One region of the Aeromonas simiae genome, then DNA from elsewhere that is predicted to be linked to it. Evidence: predicted binding sites of a transcription regulator. Region 1 holds the regulator's gene; each other region holds the start of a gene.
The links. Region 1 encodes sigma-54, which starts transcription at its own class of promoters, with help from an activator protein. Its sites were predicted from a motif close to TGGCACNGTTTTNGCTT; they were not measured.
Positions count from the first base shown of each region.

Region 1 (4,902 bases):
AGCCACGGTCTTGCCAGAGCCGGAACGCCCACTGACGACGATGAGTTGCATACTTTCCTCCTCAGAATGCAGGTGGTGAAACGGCGACCAACCAGGGATCAGGCCGAAATCATGATCTGGTAGAGTTCTTCATCACTGCCCGCTTGGCGCAATTGGCGGCAAATCGCCTTATCACCAAGCCGGGAGGCCATCAAGGAAAGGGTCTTCAGGTGCTGCTTGCACTCGCTCTCGGGTACCAGCAGGGCAAACAGGAGATCGACAGGCTGGTTGTCGACCGAATCAAAAGGAATGGGCTCTGCGAAGGTCATCAACACGGCGGTCGGCGGGAACTCGTCATCAATGCGGCCGTGCGGGATTGCGATACCAGCACCGATGCCGGTACTTCCCATCTTTTCACGGGCCAGCAGGCACTCAAAAAGAGCCTGTCGGGAAGTGCCGAGGTGATCGGCGGCTAGCTCGCTGATGAGTTCCAGAGCGCGCTTCTTACTACTACAAGGGACTGCACTCTTGGTACAGTCCCTGCTCAATATGTGTTCCAGTTGCATGTTATTTTTGCTGTAGCTTGTCTTTGTGTTTGATGATCTGCCGATCCAGCTTATCAATCAAGGTATCGATGGCTGCATACATATCGGCATGTTCGGAATTAGCGAAAACCTCGCCCCCGTTGACGTGCAGCTTGGCTTCGGCAATCTGCTTGAGTTTTTCAACGTTAAGAACCACATGGACGTTATTGATATGGTCGAAATGGCGCTCCAGCCGGGCAAACTTGCCGGTGACATAATCACGCAATGCTTCAGTGATCTCTACATGGTGTCCAGTCAGGTTGATTTGCATAACGTCTTCCTTATGTTGTGCCTACACCAGGCGCTTGCGCTGATTAGATGGTGGGATCATGAGGGACTCGCGATATTTGGCGATGGTCCGTCTTGCCACCATGATCCCCTGCTCCGCTAACAGATCGGTGATCTTGCTGTCACTGAGCGGCTTAGCAGGGTTTTCGGCCGTCACCAGCTTCTTGATCAAAGCCCTGATGGCGGTCGATGAACACTCTCCTCCCCCTTCGGTGTTGACGTGGCTCGAGAAGAAATATTTGAGCTCGAAAATACCGCGTGGGGTATGCATATATTTTTGGGTAGTCACCCGTGAGATGGTCGACTCATGCATCTCGACCGCCTCGGCAATATCGTTGAGTACCATGGGCTTCATCGCCTCTTCACCGTACTCAAAAAAACCTTGTTGCTGTTCTACGATACAACTCGCCACTTTGAGCAGAGTATCGTTGCGGCTCTCCAGGCTCTTGATAAACCAGCGAGCTTCTTGCAGGTGAGAGCGGATGAATTGGGTATCTGAGCTGTTGCGGGCACTTCGTGCCATGGCCGCATAGGTCTCGTTGACCCGGATGCGCGGGGCGCTATCCGGATTAAGCTCGACCACCCATTTGCTCCCCTTCTTCACCACGGACACATCTGGGATCACGTACTGGGAATCCCCCTGCACCACGCTGTTACCAGGGCGAGGCTCCAGCTGCTGGATCAGATCCAGCACCTCCTTGAGATCGCTTTCTTTAAGCCGAGTCTTGCGGGCTAGCGTCCGGTAGTCCCTGGCACCTAGCAGATCCATATGATGGGTGACCACCTCAATGGCCTCCTTGAGCCAGGGCAGGTCTGGTGCAAACTGCCCCAGTTGGATCAACAGGCACTCCTGCACAGAACGGGCGGCCACCCCAACCGGGTCAAAACGCTGTACTCGCTTGAGCACAGCTTCCACCTCGTCCATCTCCACATCGTACTCATCCGAGCTGACTGCCGTATGAATATCCTCAAGGGAGACGGTCAGGTAGCCGGACTCATCCACTGCGTCGATAATTGCCAGCGCAATGGCGGCATCCACATCAGAAAACGGGGTTAATCGCATCTGCCACAGCAGATAATCCTGCAAGTTTTCGGTCGTTTCCCCTTGGTAGACAGAATCTTCACCATCGAAACTGGGGGCAGCGAGCTGCGCCGTACCGGCCGAGTAGATCTCATCCCACGTCGTATCGACCGGCAACTCATCGGGCATTTGTTCCTGTGACATGGCCTCTGAAGAGTCCATCTGGCTGTTATCAGAGGCACTGTCGAGGGAGGTGACATCAGGTTCGACTTCTTCCTGCTCCAGCAAGGGGTTACTCTCGAGGGCTTGCTGGATTTCCTGCTGAAGTTCCAGGGTGGAGAGCTGGAGCAGACGAATTGCTTGTTGTAGTTGTGGCGTCATGGTCAACTGCTGACCCAGACGCAACTGCAGTGTCGGCTTCATCTATGTTGGAATATCCTTATTGTTCAGCGCTCGGGCCCGGGGCTTCCCCCTTACTATAGACTGAATTGATCACCCAGATAGACCCGCTTGACCTGCTCATCCGCCAGGATCTCGCTCGGTGTTCCCTCCGCTATCATCTTGCCGTGACTGACGATATAGGCCTTCTCACACACATCCAGAGTCTCTCTGACATTGTGGTCGGTGATCAAGACACCCAAGCCGCGATCCTTGAGGTGCTGGATGATCTTCTTGATATCAATCACAGAAATCGGATCCACGCCAGCAAAGGGCTCATCAAGCAAAATGAAACGAGGATCGGCCGCCAGCGCACGGGCGATCTCCACCCGGCGACGCTCACCACCAGAGAGGCTCTGACCCAGGCTATCGCGGATATGGGTGATGTTGAACTCCTCAAGCAGTTGCTCAACATTCTCCTCCCGCTGCGCACGGGTCAACTCCTTACGGGTTTCCATTACCCCCATCAGATTGTCAAACACCGACAGACGGCGAAAGATGGAGGCTTCCTGTGGCAGATAACCGATACCGTTACGTGCTCGTTCGTGCATGGGTTGGGTACTGATGTCGCGCTCATCAATAGTGATGCAGCCTTCATCCCGCTGTACCAGCCCCACTATCATGTAAAAAGAGGTGGTCTTACCGGCGCCGTTCGGACCAAGCAACCCCACGATCTGGCCGGTTCCCACTTCGAGGCTCACTTCGCTGACAACCTGACGCCCCTTGTAGCTCTTTTGCAGGCCAACTGCTTTCAATACCGCCATCTGTGATTACTCCTTCTTGCCATTGGTTGGCTTGTCGAAGCTTTCCATCTGATCCGGCAGGAAGACCGTCTTGACCCTGGAGTTCTGCTGATTGCTCTCCGCCACCATCTTCTGTTTGACGATGTCGTACCGTATCACATCACCGTTGATCTGGCTGTCTTCCTGCTTGAGCTGGCCCTTTCCAGTGATGGTCACCAAGCGCTTCTTAAGCTCGTAGCGGATGGTGTCGCCATGGGCGTTGACCGGCTTACCGTTATCGAGGATCTGAAAGAAGGTGGCGGGCTTGCCGTAGGCGGTCATCACCTCGGACCCTTTCTCACCACTGCGCACCACCACCACCTTATCGGCTTTGATCTTGATGGTACCCTGATTGATGGTCACATCCTGATTGAAGGTGAGGCGGTTATCCTGCAACTCGGCTGTCTGAGTCACCGCATCCACATAGACCGGCTCGGAGAAGTCGGACTGCTTGGCCTGCAAAGCGCCACAGCAGAGCAGGGCCGCCAGGGCCAGGTTAGCGTTTTTCATTGAAATAGATCGCATGACTCTGTTCCAGTAATTCAAAGTAACGGGTATTCAGGTTGCCGCGCAGGCCGACCCCCTGAGTCTGGAAGGAGGGGCCAACCACCAGAACCTGCTTGTTGCTGCGCACGTCCTGGTTGGTCAGATCCAACTCCATGTATTCGGTATCCAAGGTTTTGACAAAACTATCCGGCAGCAGACCATCGGCATGCACTTCATTACGCAGCACGGCGCTGTCGTTGGCATTCCATACCCCTTCCTTGGCTTTCACTCGCCACTCGGGAACGCCGCTTTCGTTGTAAAGGGTCAGCTCGGGTTGCTGCAAGTTGGCCATCTCAATGGCCCGGAAATACTCAGCGTAACGGGAGGTCAAACGTTCGGTCAGCCGCCCCTGCTTGTCATATTGACGCGTCACCACATCGTGCACGACAAAATCGGGTTGGAAATGCTCCTTCTTGGGCCCAGCCAGCTCATCGGGTTTACGGTCGAGTACCCGCCAACAGGCTAACGCTACAATAAACAGAACGGCAAACATCAAGGTCTGGCGATTCATGTCGATGTCTCCTGGCCGGCATCCAGCAGCCCCTTGGCTTGCAGGATAAGATCACAGACTTCACGCACAGCGCCAAAGCCTCCTTGGATACGGGTCACCATGGTGGCCTGACTGCGCACCAGCGGGTGGGCGTCGGCGACGGCAATGCCAAGCCCGCAGGCCTGCATGACCGGTAGATCGATGGTGTCGTCCCCGATATAGGCCGCCTCGTCAGCCGAGAGCCCCAACTCGCCCAGCAACCGCTCGAAGTGAGGCAGCTTCTCATCCGCCCCCTGCACCAGATGACGAACCCCCAGGCTGCTCATCCGATCGCTGACAATACGCGACGAGCGCCCGGTAATGATGCCAATTTCGATGCCGGCACGCATCAGTGCCTTCATGCCAGCGCCATCACGGGTACAGAAGGTCTTGAACTCTTCCCCGTTGTTGCCCATGTAGATGAAGCCGTTGGAGAGCACGCCATCCACATCGCAGATCAGCAGCCGGATGCGAGCCGCCCGTTCGAACAGCTCGGCCGATACACTGCCATAAGGGGTCATGATTTCGGCCATCAGATCACCCTCGCCCGCAGCAGGTCATGCATGTTGAAGGCGCCCAGCGGGCGGCGCTGGGCATCAACGACCAGCAAACCATTGATTTTTCTTGTTTCCATCAGTTTGACCGCCTCAGCGGCCATCATCTCCGACCCCACGGTAATGCCGTTCGCCGTCATGACCTGGCTGATGGAGGTGTGATGGATATCCACCTGCTGAT
Region 1 covers NZ_CP040449.1:3,024,566-3,029,467, forward strand. The annotation lists gene rapZ (RNase adapter RapZ) at 1-51, opposite strand, end outside; gene ptsN (PTS IIA-like nitrogen regulatory protein PtsN) at 99-545, opposite strand; gene hpf (ribosome hibernation promoting factor) at 547-834, opposite strand; gene FE240_RS14370 (RNA polymerase factor sigma-54) at 856-2,295, opposite strand; gene lptB (LPS export ABC transporter ATP-binding protein) at 2,349-3,074, opposite strand; gene lptA (lipopolysaccharide transport periplasmic protein LptA) at 3,081-3,602, opposite strand; gene lptC (LPS export ABC transporter periplasmic protein LptC) at 3,589-4,149, opposite strand; gene kdsC (3-deoxy-manno-octulosonate-8-phosphatase KdsC) at 4,146-4,700, opposite strand; gene FE240_RS14395 (KpsF/GutQ family sugar-phosphate isomerase) at 4,700-4,902, opposite strand, start outside.

Region 2 (4,902 bases), 1.8 Mb from region 1:
GAGGGTACATTCGCCAGCCAGCACGTGTGAGAGGTTACGATGCACCCGCAGCCCTAACATCACGTCGACGTTAGCAAGACCCAGGTCGGCGTCCAACACCATGACCCGCTTCCCCTGCGCCGCCATGGCGCCGGCGACATTCAGGGTCACGTTGGTCTTGCCCACGCCACCCTTACCGCCCGAGACGGCGATCACCTTGACCCGGTTGTTATGGTGCATTCTGCGCAGCCCGCTTGCCTGATCCATATTTACGTTACTCATAGAACTCCGAATCTTCCGCCTCACCGAAGCCGGCTCCCCAGAAATAGGGCTCTTCCACCTGCTGCTCCAGCGAGCCCAGTGCCGAGCCGACCAGATAGGCGGCATCAGCAACCTGAATATCTTCCGGAACACGCTGACCGTCGGTCACATAGCTGACCGGCAGCGCATTCTGGATACATACGTTAATCACTTCCCCCAGATTGAGGCTCTCATCAATCTTGGTCAGGATGCAGCCACTGAGCGGGATCCGCTTGAAATGATCGACCGCCTCCTGCATCACCCTGCGTTGGGCAGTGGCCGCCATCACCAGATAGCTGCGAATACGCACCTTGGCGTGTTTGACCAGGGTATCGAGCTGCTCGGTCAGACGGATGTCACGCTGCCCCATCCCCGCGGTATCGATGAGCACCAACCGACGGTGGCGAAATTGATAGAGCGCCGCAGCCAACTCTTCGGCATCGCGCACCTGGCGTACCGGGCACCCCATGATACGCCCATATGTCTGCAACTGCTCGTGGGCACCAATGCGATAGTTGTCGGTCGTGATCAGCGCCACCTGTTCGGCACCGTATTTCATGGCAAAGCGAGCGGCCAGTTTGGCAATCGTGGTGGTCTTACCCACCCCGGTCGGGCCAAGCAGCGCCACCGCCCCCCCTTGGCGCAGGATTTCGTCATCCCCCACCTTGAGCTGAGTCGTCAGTATCTCTGCTAACTGGGCCATGGCCTGATGCAGCGGCATATCTTCCGGGATGATCCCCGCCAACTGATCGGCAAACGCATCCTCGAACCCTATCTTTTTAAGCTCCTTGATGAGCAGGGCCCGCATTGGCTCACGACGCTCCACCTCCTGCCACATCAGACCGGAAATCTGATGCTCAAGCAGCTTGCGGATGCTGGCCATCTCGTTACGCATCCCCTCCAGCTCGCGATCCCGACTCTGTTCACGCGTGGCCTGAGCCGGGCGGGTGGGTGATCGAGGCGCCGCACTCGGCGCACTCTTAGGCGCAGCGGGTGCTTCCCACTGCGCCTGTTCGGCCAGCGTTTTGGGGGCACCGTTGTTGCCCGCCGCAGGGCGAGCGCCCTGGCCGTTGATCTGTTGTTGACGCGCCAGCAGGGCCGCCAAACTGTCGGCGTAGTGCTCCTCTTTTGACGGTGACGGTTTTGCGGTCGTCATCTGGCGGGCCGTCGACGAAATATTGACGCGCTCCTCTCCGAGCGCAGCACGAGCGGGGGCAGGCTCACGCGATGGCACCAGTTGGGCTTGATAGTCGACCGCAGCGACTATCTCCACCCCTCCGGTCACCTTCTTGTTGGACATGATCACCGCGTCTGGCCCGAGTGTCTCTTTGACCTCGGCCAGCGCCGTTCTCATGTCCTTGGCAAAAAACCGCTTAATCTTCACCTGTCATCTCCGCTCACTGGTTCTGCCCGACCGCACTGACGATACGGATCTGCTTGTCGTCAGGGACTTCCTGGTAGGACAGGACACGCAATCCCGGGATCGCATTTTTCACGAACCGCGCCAGGGTATTGCGCAAGATACCCGAGGTCAGCAACACGGCGGATTGCCCTTCCAGCTCAAGACGCTGGGAGGCATCGGCGAGCGAGCGTTGCATCCGCTCTGCCAGCCCCGGCTCAATGCCGGCTCCTTCGTTGCCACCTGCCTGCAAAGATTGATGCAATATGCGTTCCAATTCTGGTGCCAAGGTGATGACAGCCAGCTCGCTCTCGCCGCCCGTGATCTCTTGCACAATCAAGCGGCGCAGGGCGATACGGCAGGCGGCGGTCAGCACGTCCGGATCCTGACTGCGCGGGGCATATTCGACCAGGGTCTGCAATATGGTGCGCATATCGCGGATCGGCACCCCTTCGGTCAGCAGGTTCTGCAACACCTTGACCAGGTTGCCCATGCTGATCACCTCCGGAACCAGACCATCGACCAGCTTGGCCTGATGCTTGGCCACCAGATCCAGCAGTTGCTGCGCCTCGTCATGACCCAGCAGCAAGGAGGCATGGCTGGCGAGGATCTGGCTCAGATGGGTGGCCACCACGGTCGACGCATCGACCACCGTATAGCCCAGCGTCTGAGCATGGGAGACCTGATCCCGGCCGATCCACACAGCCTCTAGCCCGAAGGCAGGATCGCGCGCCTCAATGCCCGAGAGCGTACCAAAAACCTGGCCCGGATTGATCGCCATCTCCTTGTCCTGATAGATGCTGGCCTCTCCCGTGGTGACCCCCATCAGGGTGATACGGTACTGATTCGGCGGCAGATCCAGATTGTCGCGGATATGCACCGGCGGCACCAGAAAACCGAGATCTTGAGAGAGCTTTTTGCGCACCCCCTTGATGCGGTTGAGTAGCTCTCCTCCTTGGGCGCGATCGACCAGCGGGATCAGCTGATAACCCACCTCAAGGCCGATGATGTCGACCGGCATCACATCATCCCAGCTCAGTTCGCGTGGCTCATGGGATGGATGCGCCTCACCGCTGCCCTTCTCCTGCTTGGGCTGCGCCGCGCGGCGCTGCTCCAGCTTGAGCAGCCACCACGAGATGCCGGCACACAACAACCCGAGAGAGAGAAACGCAAAGTGGGGCATACCCGGTACCACCCCCATCACCAGCAAGATGGCGGAGGTGATGATCAGTGACTTCGGATTGCTAAACAGCTGGCCCAACATGGCCTGACCCATGTCCTGATCGGTGTTCTGACGGGTGACGATAAGCGCCGCCGCGATGGAGAGCAGCAGCGAAGGGATCTGGGCCACCAGGCCGTCGCCGATGGTGAGCAGGGTGTAGATGCGGGTGGCATCGCCGAAGCTCATGGCGTGCTGCACCATGCCGATGATGAAGCCACCGATGATGTTGATAAACAGGATCATGATGCCGGCGATGGCATCCCCTTTGACGAACTTGGAGGCACCGTCCATCGAGCCGTAGAAGTCCGCCTCCGAAGTCACTTCATGGCGACGCTTCTTGGCCTCCTCCTGATTGATGAGACCGGCGTTGAGATCCGCGTCGATGGCCATCTGCTTGCCGGGCATGGCATCCAGGGTGAAACGGGCGCTCACTTCCGAGATCCGCCCCGCCCCCTTGGTGACCACCACGAAGTTAATGATCATCAGGATGAGGAAGACGATGAGACCGACCGCGTAGTTGCCACCGATGACCACAGAGCCGAACGCCTCAATGACGTGGCCGGCCGCATCCGGGCCATTATGGCCCTCCAGCAGCACCACCCGGGTCGAGGCGACGTTGAGCGCCAATCGCAGCAAGGTCGCGATCAGCAGCACGGTGGGGAAGGCGGCAAAATCGAGGGGGCGCCGGGTGTAAACCGCCACCAGCAGCACCACCATGGCCAGCGCTATGTTGAACGAGAAGAGAATGTCGAGCAGCATGGCCGGCATCGGCAGCACCACCATGCCCAGCGCGGCCAGCACCAGCAGGGGCGTCCCCAGCCCCTTGCTCACCATGCCACGATACCCTTTAAGCCGGGTCAGCACCTGCGTCATTTCCATCTGCGGTCACGCTTTGCCATCAATACGATAGACAATCCAAAGCAAGAACCATTCCATTAAGATAAGAGGATGAATACAAACAGCTTTTTCTTGCAGCGTCAGAAGTTTGTCAACGCCTGAGCTCATCCGGTATCGGCAGATCCGGCGCCAGCGGCCGCGGTCGCTGCCCCTTGCCACGGCGAAACGCCCTGAGCTGGTAAACATAGGCCAGCACCTGGGCCACGGCGGCAAACAACCCCTCGGGGATCTCCCGGCCCAGCTCGGTGCTGTGATAGATGGCGCGGGTCAACGCCGGCGCCGGCAGCACGGGGATCTGATACTCGCGGGCAATCTCGCGGATCTTCATCGCCACCTCGTCGACCCCCTTGGCCACCACCTTGGGGGCCGCCTTGGGCTGTTTGGGATCGTACTTGAGCGCCACCGAGTAGTGGCTCGGGTTGGTGATCACCACATCCGCCTTGGGCACGTCGACCATCATGCGCCGGTTGGCCATCTCCATCTGCAAACGACGGATCCGCCCCTTCACCTCGGGCTTGCCCTCGCTGTCACGAAACTCGTCTTTGACCTCCTGCTTGGTCATCTTGAGCTGGCGCATGTGGTTCCACTGCTGGAACGGCACGTCGATGGCGACAATCGGCAGCAGCGAGCAGCACAGTACCACCACCATCCACAGCAGCAACTCCAGCGCATCGATGACACCGCCAGGAAACCCCTCGAAAGAGAGGTTCATCAGGTGCTCGAATTGACTCGAAAGCAACCACCAGGCAAACAGGGCGATGAAGAGCACCTTGGCAATGGACTTGATCAGCTCCACCAGTGACTGCACCCCGAACATCCGCTTGAGGCCGCTGAGGGGATTGAGCTTGCTGAACTTGGGGGCCATCGCCTCACTCGAGAAGTTAAAGCCCCCCATCAGGATGTTGCCGGCAAAGGCCGCCAGCGCTACCAGCAAGAAGAGCAGGCCAAGCGGCGCCATCATCTGCCGCAGCAAGGTGGCCAGCAGATCGCCCATGGCATAAGGGTCAAACACCTGATCCCGCTGCAAGCTAAAACCGGTCTTGAAGACCTTGATCAAGGCGCCGGCGAGCGTCTCTTTCAACATCAGCAGGGCAAAACAGGCCGA
Region 2 covers NZ_CP040449.1:1,263,481-1,268,382, reverse strand. The annotation lists gene FE240_RS05980 (MinD/ParA family protein) at 1-261, opposite strand, end outside; gene flhF (flagellar biosynthesis protein FlhF) at 254-1,663, opposite strand; gene flhA (flagellar biosynthesis protein FlhA) at 1,677-3,779, opposite strand; gene flhB (flagellar biosynthesis protein FlhB) at 3,889-4,902, opposite strand, start outside.
Region 2: a site for sigma-54 is predicted at 3,819-3,835, ahead of flhA (flagellar biosynthesis protein FlhA). Genes of this name have one in related genera too.

Region 3 (4,902 bases), 130 kb from region 1:
CATCTCCTCACCATCGAAGCTGGCATGCACTTCCCATTCGTTATCGCCCGTCTTGACGAAGTACTGAGTCAGGGTGTGCTCCACACCGAGCGAATCATAGACCTTGCTCGACTGGGAGAAGTTGAAGCTGGAGGCGTCGCTGGGGCTGAAGGGATTCTCAGCGGTATCGATGGCCGCCGCATCCGCCTTGAGGTTGGCATTGAAGTCCAGCTCAGTGGAGGCCTTGGCCGGCAAGTTGGCAGAGTTCACCTGCAAATCACCCACAACACCGGACTGCAAGGTGCCGTCGTCATTCACGTTGTAACCTTGCAGGCGATCGCCCGACGGGGTGACCAGGTAGTTATTCGCATCCCGCTGGAACATGCCGGCACGGGTATAGGACTCTTGACCGTCCGCGCCTTTGAGCACGAAGAAACCACTGCCAGAAATGGCCAGATCCAGGGCTCGCCCCGTGCTGGTCACGTCGCCATTGCGATCGAAGTTTTGCGAGGCATTGGTCATCTCAACACCGCCAGCCTGACCGCCGCTGTACAGGGCAGCAAACTCCGCACGGCTCGACTTGAAGCCGGCCGTGTTCACATTGGCAATATTGTTACTGATGACCCCAAGCTCCTGGTTTACAGAGCGCAGACCACTGAGTCCGATATTGAATGACATTCCGATTTCCTTGACTTAATTAATTCGCCTGTCCGAATTCGACAGCGCTATAAAGGGATACGTCCTCACTGAGGCCGGTGACATGGAGCATGATCGAGCCATCGCCAGGCAGGCTGACTCGCTCGACCGTGCTCGCCGTGTAGTTCTTGGGTTGTACCGCCAGGGAATCACTGCTGGCTTTAACCTCGAAGGTGTATTTACCGGGGGGCAGCTCATCCAGCTCGTAGTCGATGATGCCGGCCGCCGTTTCGCCCCACTCTTTGGTTTGTACGGCCTGACCAAACTCGTCATATACGGTGAGCGTGAGATCCGTCGCGTCGCCCGGCAGTTCAATCTGGCCACGCAGCGCCTTGTCTTCATCCAGCGTGATGGTCTCGACGGGAACCATGACCTCTTTGCCCACCAGGGTGGTGCTCTGCAACACCTGTTGGGTGTCCATCATGGCCAGCGAGCGCAGCTGCAATACCTTCAGGTTTTCCACCCCTTCCACCATGCTGAACTGGGCCAGCTGGGTGACATACTGGGTGGCGTCGAGAGGGTTGGTCGGATCCTGGTTCTGGATCTGGGCCACCATCATCTGTAAAAACTCATCGCGCAGCGCCACACCACCATTGTTGTTGGTGCTGCCGCTGGTCGCCGTGGCGGTGGCCGCCCGGTTGGTGCTGGCGTTGTCAGTGGCGTTGGCGGCAATCGCGCTATCGGTGCGCTGGCTGTTGCTACGGGCGGTATCCAGCGTACTCAGTGGAGCCAAACTCATGTTGTTTATCCTTGTCCAAGGCGCAACAGCCCCTGCTGCATGCTGCTAATTCGGTTCATGACTTCGACCGAGGTCTCGAAGTTGCGCGAGGCGCTCATCATGTCGGCCATCTCTTCCACCGTATTGACGTTGGAGAGGTAGACGAACCCTTGTTCGTCGGAGAGCGGGTTATCCGGCTCTAGGCGCTTCTCTACCGCACGGTCCGATTGGACGACACCGGAGATGGACACCTCGGCGGCGCCCAAGCCCCCTGCCTCCTGCACCCGCTTATAGACGGTGGTGAAGACGGGTTTGAGGGCACGGAAAGCCTCTTCCTCACTGCCCGCCATGCTGTCTACATTGGCCAGGTTAGAAGCCACGGTATCCAGCCGTACCGTCTGGGCTCGCATGGCGCTGCCTGCGATGTCATAAATACGATTAAATGACATGATTAACGGCCCTCGATCGCCTTGGCGATACCGGTGATTTTCATGTTGAGGAAGGCCAGCGTGGTTTGGTATTCCATCGCGTTATTGGCAAACTTCCCCTGCTCGACCCCCAGTTCTGCGGTGTTACCGTCCAGAGAGGGTTGCTCCGGCACACGGTACAGAGGGTGATCCAGCTCGCTCATCGAGACGCTGCCGGATTGGCGGCTCGTCTCGACCTGGCTGGCAACCCGGGACAGAATGCTCTTGTAGTCCACATCACGGGCCAGATAGCCGGGGGTATCTACGTTAGCCAAGTTACCTGCGAGGATGCGCGCCCGTTCGGTGCGCAGCTCAAGTGCATAGGGATGTATCCCCAGTGCGCGATCAAATGAGATACTCATCATTCGTCCTGTCATATGCTATGGACAGGCTTTAATCAAAAGTCATGCCAGTTAGTATTTATCCTTAATAATCAACAAAATAATAAGGATGGAGCTGATCGGGCTGCTGGAATTGATCGTTTAACCCCGAATAAACAAGCCAAAGAGGAAGTCATGTTTCCCATGAGGAAATCACTCCCGTGGTTGCTTGCCCAACTGCTGCTCTGCCCCCCAACACATGCCACGTTGCAGCAGCAACTCGAGGAGGATGCCCGCCAGACGCTGGAGCACTACGCGGCCAACCAAGGTTGGCAGGACGTTGAAGCCGAGTATCGCGTCTGGCTGGCCCCCGCCGGCACCGGACTTCCCCCCTGCCAGCAGCCACCGGAGCTGATCGCCGGCGGCCAACACCGGGAACCGTTCGGGCGCCGCCCCTACTTGATCCGCTGCCCACAGCCGGCGTGGGAGCTGCGGGGGCGCGTCGATGTCAGTGTGTGGCTCACCGTCTGGAGCGCCGCGCGCAACATTGAGCGCGGCCATCAGATTGGTGCGGCGGATGTGATGGGAAAACAGGTGGAAGTCAGCCGCATCCATCGCAGCATCATTCCCCATTCACGCGACTTATTGGGGGCCACCACGACGCGCCGGATGCGGGCGGGCCAGCTCATCGGCGAGCATGATCTGCAAGTGAAGCTGGTGGTGAACAAAGGCGACGAGGTGCTCATTCGCGCCGGGACTGGCGGCCTGAGCGCCTCCATGCGCGGCGAGGCGTTACAAGGGGGGCAACGCGGTGATGCGATTCGCGTCCGTAACCTCTCATCGGGCAAAGAGATCCAGGCCTGGATTAGCGGCCCAGGGGAGGTTGAGACCCGATTCTGACCCAATGTTAAAGTTATTGTTTTAACTGGTCGTTGATAGCTGATAGGCCCACAGGAATGACAGACATCATTATGAAAATTCAACGCACCGATGCCTCCCTGCTGCAATCGGCCCAATCGCGCCGTCAGGAAGCAGCCGCGATGACCGCATCGGCACAAACCCCCGCTCCGGCCCAGGCTGACATCAGCGTGCAGGCACAGGGACTGGAACAGGCTCATCAACGCATGCAGGAACTGTCTGACGTGGATATGGACAAGGTGGAACAAATCAGCCGCGCGCTGGCCGAAGGCACCTTAGAGCTGGATATGGACGCGCTTGGCCGCGCCATCATTGAGATGCACTGCCGATGAACAAGCGTCGCCAATATCTGCAATCTCTGGTTCAGGGCGTCCAACAAGACGTTGGGCGCTATCAACAGCTCAGCGTGCAGCTTGATGAGCAATACCTGTTGCTCGGTCAGCATGACGTGGAAGGGTTGAACCGTTTCAATCTCAATCACACCGAGCTGATGAAAGAGATCCAGCAACAGGCGCAGACGCGCAGCCAGCAGCTCAATGCGCTCGGCTTTGATCCCAACGAGCGGGGAATGGCGCGTCTGATCGAGCAGTTGCCCGACCCGATCCAGGCCCGCTTCTCACCCCTGTGGTTGCGGCTGGAAAATCTGCTGCTGCAATGCAAGCAGAAGAACGAGCGCAATGGACAGCTCCTTGCCAGCCAGGTTGAGACGATTCGTCGACTGCTGGGGCAGACGCCGAGCTATGGCGAGTCATCCCTTGGAATTTAATAAAAAGCGCCGCGTCGCCAGTTCATCCAGCTGGCGCTGAGCCAGACTCTCTGCTTTGTGCTGCGCCTCGGTATCGCGACGAGCCACCACCTGTTGCAAGCCTTTGACCCTGCCAAACTCCCGCCGAAGTTGAGTCTCATGATGGGCAAGATCCAGCTGGGCCAGCGCACTTTGCTGCTGTTGGCTCTCGACCAGATGTTGCACCTGTTGCCCCATCCTTAATTGGTTTTGCAGCAACAAAGAGTGGTAACGCTCGGGACGGCGCTGTAACCGCTCCTGCAACTCTTGCAAACTCCTGACCCTTTGCGCTTCTTTGTCCGCCTGTTCGCGTAAACGCAGACGCTCTTTACCAAGGTCATTGAGTCGTTGCTGCTGCAATGTCAGGTAACGCTTTAGCATGGCCCTACCGCTCGCTTCATCTCTTCCAACACACTCCCCAGCGGGGAGGCCTCATGAATGCCTTGTTGCAGCATGGCGGCAATCTGGGGGTAACAGCGCACCGCCTCATCCATCTGTGGATCCGCCCCAGCCTGATAGCCACCGAGCGGCAGCAGCTCGCGCACCTGCTGATAACGCCCCCACAACTGCCGCAGCTGTACGGCCTGCTTATGCCACTCAGGCGACACAATCTGGGTCATCACCCGGCTCACTGAGGCGCCGATATCGATCGCCGGATAGTGGCCCTCTTCTGCCAGGCGGCGGGTCAACACTATGTGGCCATCCAGGATGGCGCGCGCAGAATCCACCACGGGATCTTGCTGATCATCCCCTTCGGCCAGCACGGTATAAAACGCGCTCAGGCTGCCTTCGGGATGTTCACCGTTACCGGCGCGCTCAACCAGCTGGGTCAGCAAGCTAAACACCGAAGGGGGGTAACCGCGCGTGGCCGGCGGCTCACCGATGGCCAGCGCAATCTCCCGCTGTGCCTGGGCATAACGGGTCAACGAATCCATCAGCAGCAACACGTCCTGCCCGCTGTCACGGAAATACTCGGCGATACGGTGGCAGAGCTGGGCAGCCCGCAAGCGCATCAGGGGG
Region 3 covers NZ_CP040449.1:3,149,979-3,154,880, forward strand. The annotation lists gene flgE (flagellar hook protein FlgE) at 1-657, opposite strand, end outside; gene FE240_RS15020 (flagellar hook assembly protein FlgD) at 677-1,414, opposite strand; gene flgCL (lateral flagellar basal body rod protein FlgCL) at 1,420-1,842, opposite strand; gene flgB (flagellar basal body rod protein FlgB) at 1,845-2,222, opposite strand; gene flgA (flagellar basal body P-ring formation chaperone FlgA) at 2,385-3,080, shown strand; gene flgM (flagellar biosynthesis anti-sigma factor FlgM) at 3,152-3,430, shown strand; gene flgN (flagellar export chaperone FlgN) at 3,427-3,864, shown strand; gene FE240_RS15050 (flagellar FliJ family protein) at 3,847-4,263, opposite strand; partial or broken gene lfiI (lateral flagellar FliI-like assembly ATPase LfiI) at 4,257-4,902, opposite strand, start outside.
Region 3: a site for sigma-54 is predicted at 2,256-2,272, ahead of flgB (flagellar basal body rod protein FlgB). Genes of this name have one in related genera too.

Region 4 (4,902 bases), 1.9 Mb from region 1:
TTGAGGGTCATGTTGCGCTCCTTGTTCATTGCACCCGCTCATCGCCCTTGAGGCCGATGGGGAACTGGCTGAGGTAGTCATTGGGGCGGCGGCCATCGAAGCGGTGGCCGTCGATGAAGCCCGCATCCGGCGCCCGATAGCCGCTCTCGTTGGCAAAGTCGACAAACTCGTCGGCGTTGAACTTGCCCTCGGCCACCAGCGCCTCGGCGGCCTGACGGTAGACATCGGGGCGGTAGACGGCGCGGGCCACCTCGTCATACCAGGCGTCGCTCTGGCCAGTCGGGATCTGGCCCCAGCGGCGCATCTGGGTCAGCAGCCAGACCGCGTCCGAGTAGTAGGGGTAGCTCGCCTGATGGCGGAAAAAGAGGGTGAAGTCGGGGGCCGGGCGCTCGTCGCCCTTGCCGTAGCGGAAGGTGCCGGTCATGGAGGCGCGCAGCACCTGCTCGTCGGCCCCCACGTAGTCGGGGCGGGCCAGCAGCTTGGCCGCCTCGGCCCGGTTGCGGTTCTCCCCCTCGTCGAGCCAGCGGGCGGCGCGCAGCAGCGCCTTGATCAGCCGTACATGGGTGTTGGGGTAGCGCTCGGCGAACGTCCGGGTCACCCCCAGCACCTTCTCCGGGTTGGAGTGCCAGATCTCGGCATCGGTGATGACCGGCACCCCCAGCCCCTTGGCCAACGCCTGCTGGTTCCACGGCTCGCCGACGCTATAACCCATGATGGTGCCCGCCTCCAGGGTGGCCGGCATCTGCGGCGGCGGCGTGACCGAGAGCAGCACGTCGGCCTGGATCTGGCCCGCGTTGTCGCCGCGCGCCGGGGCGTAGAAGCCCGGATGCAGGCCGCCAGCCGCCAGCCAATAGCGCAGCTCGTAGTTGTGGGGGGAGACCGGAAACACCATGCCCATGTTGAACGGCTTGCCTTGGCTGCGGTACTGCGCCACCACCGGCTTGAGGGCCGCCGCGCTCACCGCGCCTGTCTGGCCGGCCAGCGCCGGCTGCATCTGCTGCCAGACTGCGTTTGCCACCGTGATGGCGTTGCCGTTGCGATCGAGAGAGAGCGCGGTGACCAGCTCGGCCTGAGTGCCGATGCCCACGTGGGCCGCCAGCGGCTGGCCGGCCAGCATCTGGGCGCCATCCAGCTCGCCGCCGATCACCCGATCGAGCAGCACCTTCCAGTTCGCCTGCGGCTCCAGAGTGACGTAGAGCCCCTCATCCTCGAAGAACCCCTTCTCGTAGGCCACCGCCAGCGGCGCCATGTCGGCCAGCTTGATAAAGCCAAGGCGCAGCGCCTCTTTCTCCGGCGGCCCCAACTCGGCGTGAGCCGATGTGCCCAGCAGCAGGGCACAGCACAGTGCCCCCCATATTCTCATGCGCATCACGCGTCCTCCCTGTGTGACGGCGGCGCCACCGCTGACGCCGTTGCCGGCGATGGAGCCAAAAAAAACGCCCCACCGATGCGGGATCGGTGGGGCGACGTTGCCCTGAGCCTGATGCGCTCAGGCGGCGGTTGTGTGAAGGTGCTCCCCGAAGGGCTGGCAGCCTTGTCTTGCTCTATGGCTTATTCACATTGCGTGCCAGCTTGTTCCTGTGGCGTCAGATTTGTGGGCTCACCCTGCTATCTGGCGCGCCACTGTGGGCCCCCTCGCCCATTTTCCGCTGAGGCGCGGGGCCAACTGCGCCAATTCGGGTCACCCCTGCACCAGTTTGGTCAGCGCCCCATCACCAGCAACAGTTGGCGCGCTAGGGTGGCCAGGCTCTTGCCCTGATCCATGGCGGTTCGGCGCAGCAGGCGGTAGGCCGCCTCCTCGTCGAGCCCGTGCTGGCGCATCAACTGCCCCTTGGCCTGCTCCACCAGCCGCCGCTCCTCGAGCTTTTGTTCCAGCGCCTGCTCGCGCTGGGCCCCCTCGGCCAGCATCTGTTGCAGCTGACGCGCTAGGGTCAGCCAGGATTCGATACGCTCCTGCTCGCCACAGCCGTGCGGCACCAGCCAGACCCCGCTGGCTAGCAGCGCCTCCTGCTCGGCGGCCCCGAGTCGGCTACAAAACAGCACCCGCGCCAACGCCGGGCGACCGGTCAGGGCAAGGCGGATGTCGGCGCTGTAGCGGCGGCAGCTCACCAGCAGGCCGTCGGCCGCCTCTTCGCGCAGCAGGGCATGGCGATCGAGGATGCGGGCGCGGTGGCCGTAGTGGCTACAGAGGGCGGCGAGGCGGTTGGCCTGCACCGGATCGTCGGCGTGGACAAGCAGCAGGGAGCGGCTTGCGCCGCTCTGCATTGTGCTAGGAGTCATGGTCTCTTCCGTGAGTGACATTGCTGATGGCTCGTCACGCAACATGGAGACCAACTTATTGAATCTACCCCCTTTTTATCTATCAGGGGGTAGAGGGGGAGAGCCGGATGGCAGCGCCTGACTCACCCCTGCTGGCAAGCCAGCAGGCGCGCCACCTCGGGCAGGCAGGTGCCGCAGTTGCTGCCGCAGCCGAGCAGGGCTTGCAGGCCGGCCACCTCGCCGATCCCCTGCTGTGCGATGGCATCGAGGATCTGCCGCTCGCTCACCCGCAGGCAGGAGCAAACCAGCCGGCTGGCACCGGCCAGCGCCTGATCCAAGGTGGCGATAAGGGCATCGGCCTGTAGCGGGGCGCCGAGCAGGCTGGCCAGGCTGTCGCTACGCACCTTCATGGGATCGGGCGTCACCAGCAGCAGGCTGGCGATCCGTCCCTGGGCCAGCTCGATGGCGAGCCATCCCTTGGCCTGGGGCAGCCGCAGCCAGTTGCCCCCGGCGCTCAGCCGAGCCCAGCAGGCGTCATCGCCTTCGCTCCAGCTCGCCAACCACTGGCACACCCCACCGCCGACGGCCCCCACCAGGGGACGCCGCGCCCACCAGTCGACCGGCACTCCCCACGCCTGCGGCCCGAGCCAGAGCCCCTGCCAGCGCAGGGGGCGCAGGCTCACCCGCACCGCCTCTTGCTTGAAGGCGGGCTGGCCCGAGAGGGGATCGACCCTAGGCGCCAGCAGGCGGTTGACCCCGCTGCCCGCGGCGTAGCTCTCGCTCCAGTGCATCGGCAAGAAGGCCTCCCCCTCGCGCAGCCCCTCGTCACGGGCCGCCAGGGCGTGGGCCTCCCCCTGGGCACTGCGCAGGTGCAGCAGGGCACCTGGCTCGGCCCCCAGCGCCAGCAGGCTGGCCGGCCCCAGCCGCAGGGTGGGCCAGGGCTCGGACTCTTGCAGCCGGGCCACGTGGCCGGTGCGGGTCATGGTGTGCCACTGATCGCGCAGCCGCCCCGAGTTGAGCAGCAGTGGCAACCCCTCACCGGGCGCGACCTGCAACGGCGCCGCGGGCGGCGCCGCCACCACCAGCCGGGCCCGACCATCGGCCGTGGCGAAGCGGCCATCGGCAAACAGCCGATCGCAGCCGTCGGGGTGTGCGGCGTTGACCGGCCAGCGAAGGGGGGTGAGCGCCTCATACTGCTCGCGGCTCAGGTGGGCCAGTGCCGAGATATCGAACTGGCGCGCCCCGTCGTTCTCAAAGCCCGAGAGGGCGGCATGCTCGCAGAAGATCTGCTGCTCGTGCTCATAGGGGAACGCCTCGGCAAAGCCCAGCCGGCGCGCCAGCTGGGTCAGCGCCCACCAGTCGGGACGCGCCTCGCCGGGCGGCGGCAGAAAGGCGCGCTGGCGACTGATGGTGCGCTCCGAGTTGGTGACCGTGCCCCCCTTCTCGCCCCAGGCGGCGGCTGGCAGCAGCAGGTGGGCCAGCCGGGCGGTGTCGGTGTCGGCGGTCACATCGGAGACCACCAGCAGCTCGCAGCGGGCCAGCGCCTCGCGCACCCGCAGCGAGTCGGGCAAGGAGACGGCGGGGTTGGTGCCGAGCACCCAGAGGGCGCGGATCTCCCCCTTGTGCAGCGCCTCAAACAGGGCCACCGCCTTGTGGCCGGGGCCGCTCACCAGCCGTGGCGCCCCCCAGAAGCGAGCGAGGCGATCGCGGCTCTCCTCGTCAAAGCCCATGTGGGCGGCGAGCTGGGTCGCAAGCCCCCCCACCTCGCGCCCCCCCATGGCGTTGGGCTGGCCGGTCATGGAGAAGGGGGCCGCCCCTGGCTTGCCGATGCGCCCGGTCAGCAGGTGGGCGTTGATGATGCAGCCGGCCTGATCCACCCCGCGTTCGGACTGGTTGATCCCCTGACAAAACAGGGTCACGGTGCGCGGGTTGGCGCCAAACAGGCGGTAGAAGCCGAGCAGATCGCAAAGCGGCAGATCGCAGGCGGCGGCCACCGCCTCGGGGTGCCAGCAGGGGCGGTCAAGTTCGGCGGCCAGCCCGTCAAACTCGGCCACGTGGCGCGCCACATAGGCTTTGTCCCACAGCCCCTGCTCGAGCAGGTAGCGGCACAGGCCGTTCCACAGCGCCACATCGCTGCCGGGGCGCAGCGGCAGGTGCAGATCTCCCTGGCTCGCCGTCATGGTCTGGCGCGGGTCGATCACCACCAGCTTCATCCCGGGGCGCCGCTCACGCGCCTGTTGCAGGCGGCGAAACAGCACGGGATGGGTCCAAGCAGTGTTGGCGCCGGTCAGCACCACCAGATCGGCCAGCTCGAGATCCTCGTAGCAGGCGGGCACCAGATCCTCGCCAAAGGCGCGCTGGTGCGCCACCACGGCCGACGACATGCACAGCCGCGAGTTGGTGTCGACGTGGGGCGAGCCGATAAAGCCCTTCATCAATTTGTTGGCGACGTAGTAATCCTCCGTGGTGAGCTGGCCCGAGAGGTAGAGCGCCACGCTCTGTGGCCCCGACTCCCCTATGATGCGCGCCAGCTCGCCGGCCAGCCGATCGAGCGCCCCCTCCCAGGTGAGCCGCTCCCCCTGCCAGCGCGGGTAGAGCAGCCGCTCGGGAAAGGCGAGACTCTCGATCAGGCTGCTGCCCTTG
Region 4 covers NZ_CP040449.1:944,144-949,045, reverse strand. The annotation lists gene FE240_RS04535 (ABC transporter permease) at 1-11, opposite strand, end outside; gene FE240_RS04530 (CmpA/NrtA family ABC transporter substrate-binding protein) at 26-1,369, opposite strand; gene FE240_RS04525 (ANTAR domain-containing response regulator) at 1,702-2,280, opposite strand; gene FE240_RS04520 (nitrate reductase) at 2,403-4,902, opposite strand, start outside.
Region 4: a site for sigma-54 is predicted at 1,554-1,570, ahead of FE240_RS04530 (CmpA/NrtA family ABC transporter substrate-binding protein). Genes of this name have one in related genera too.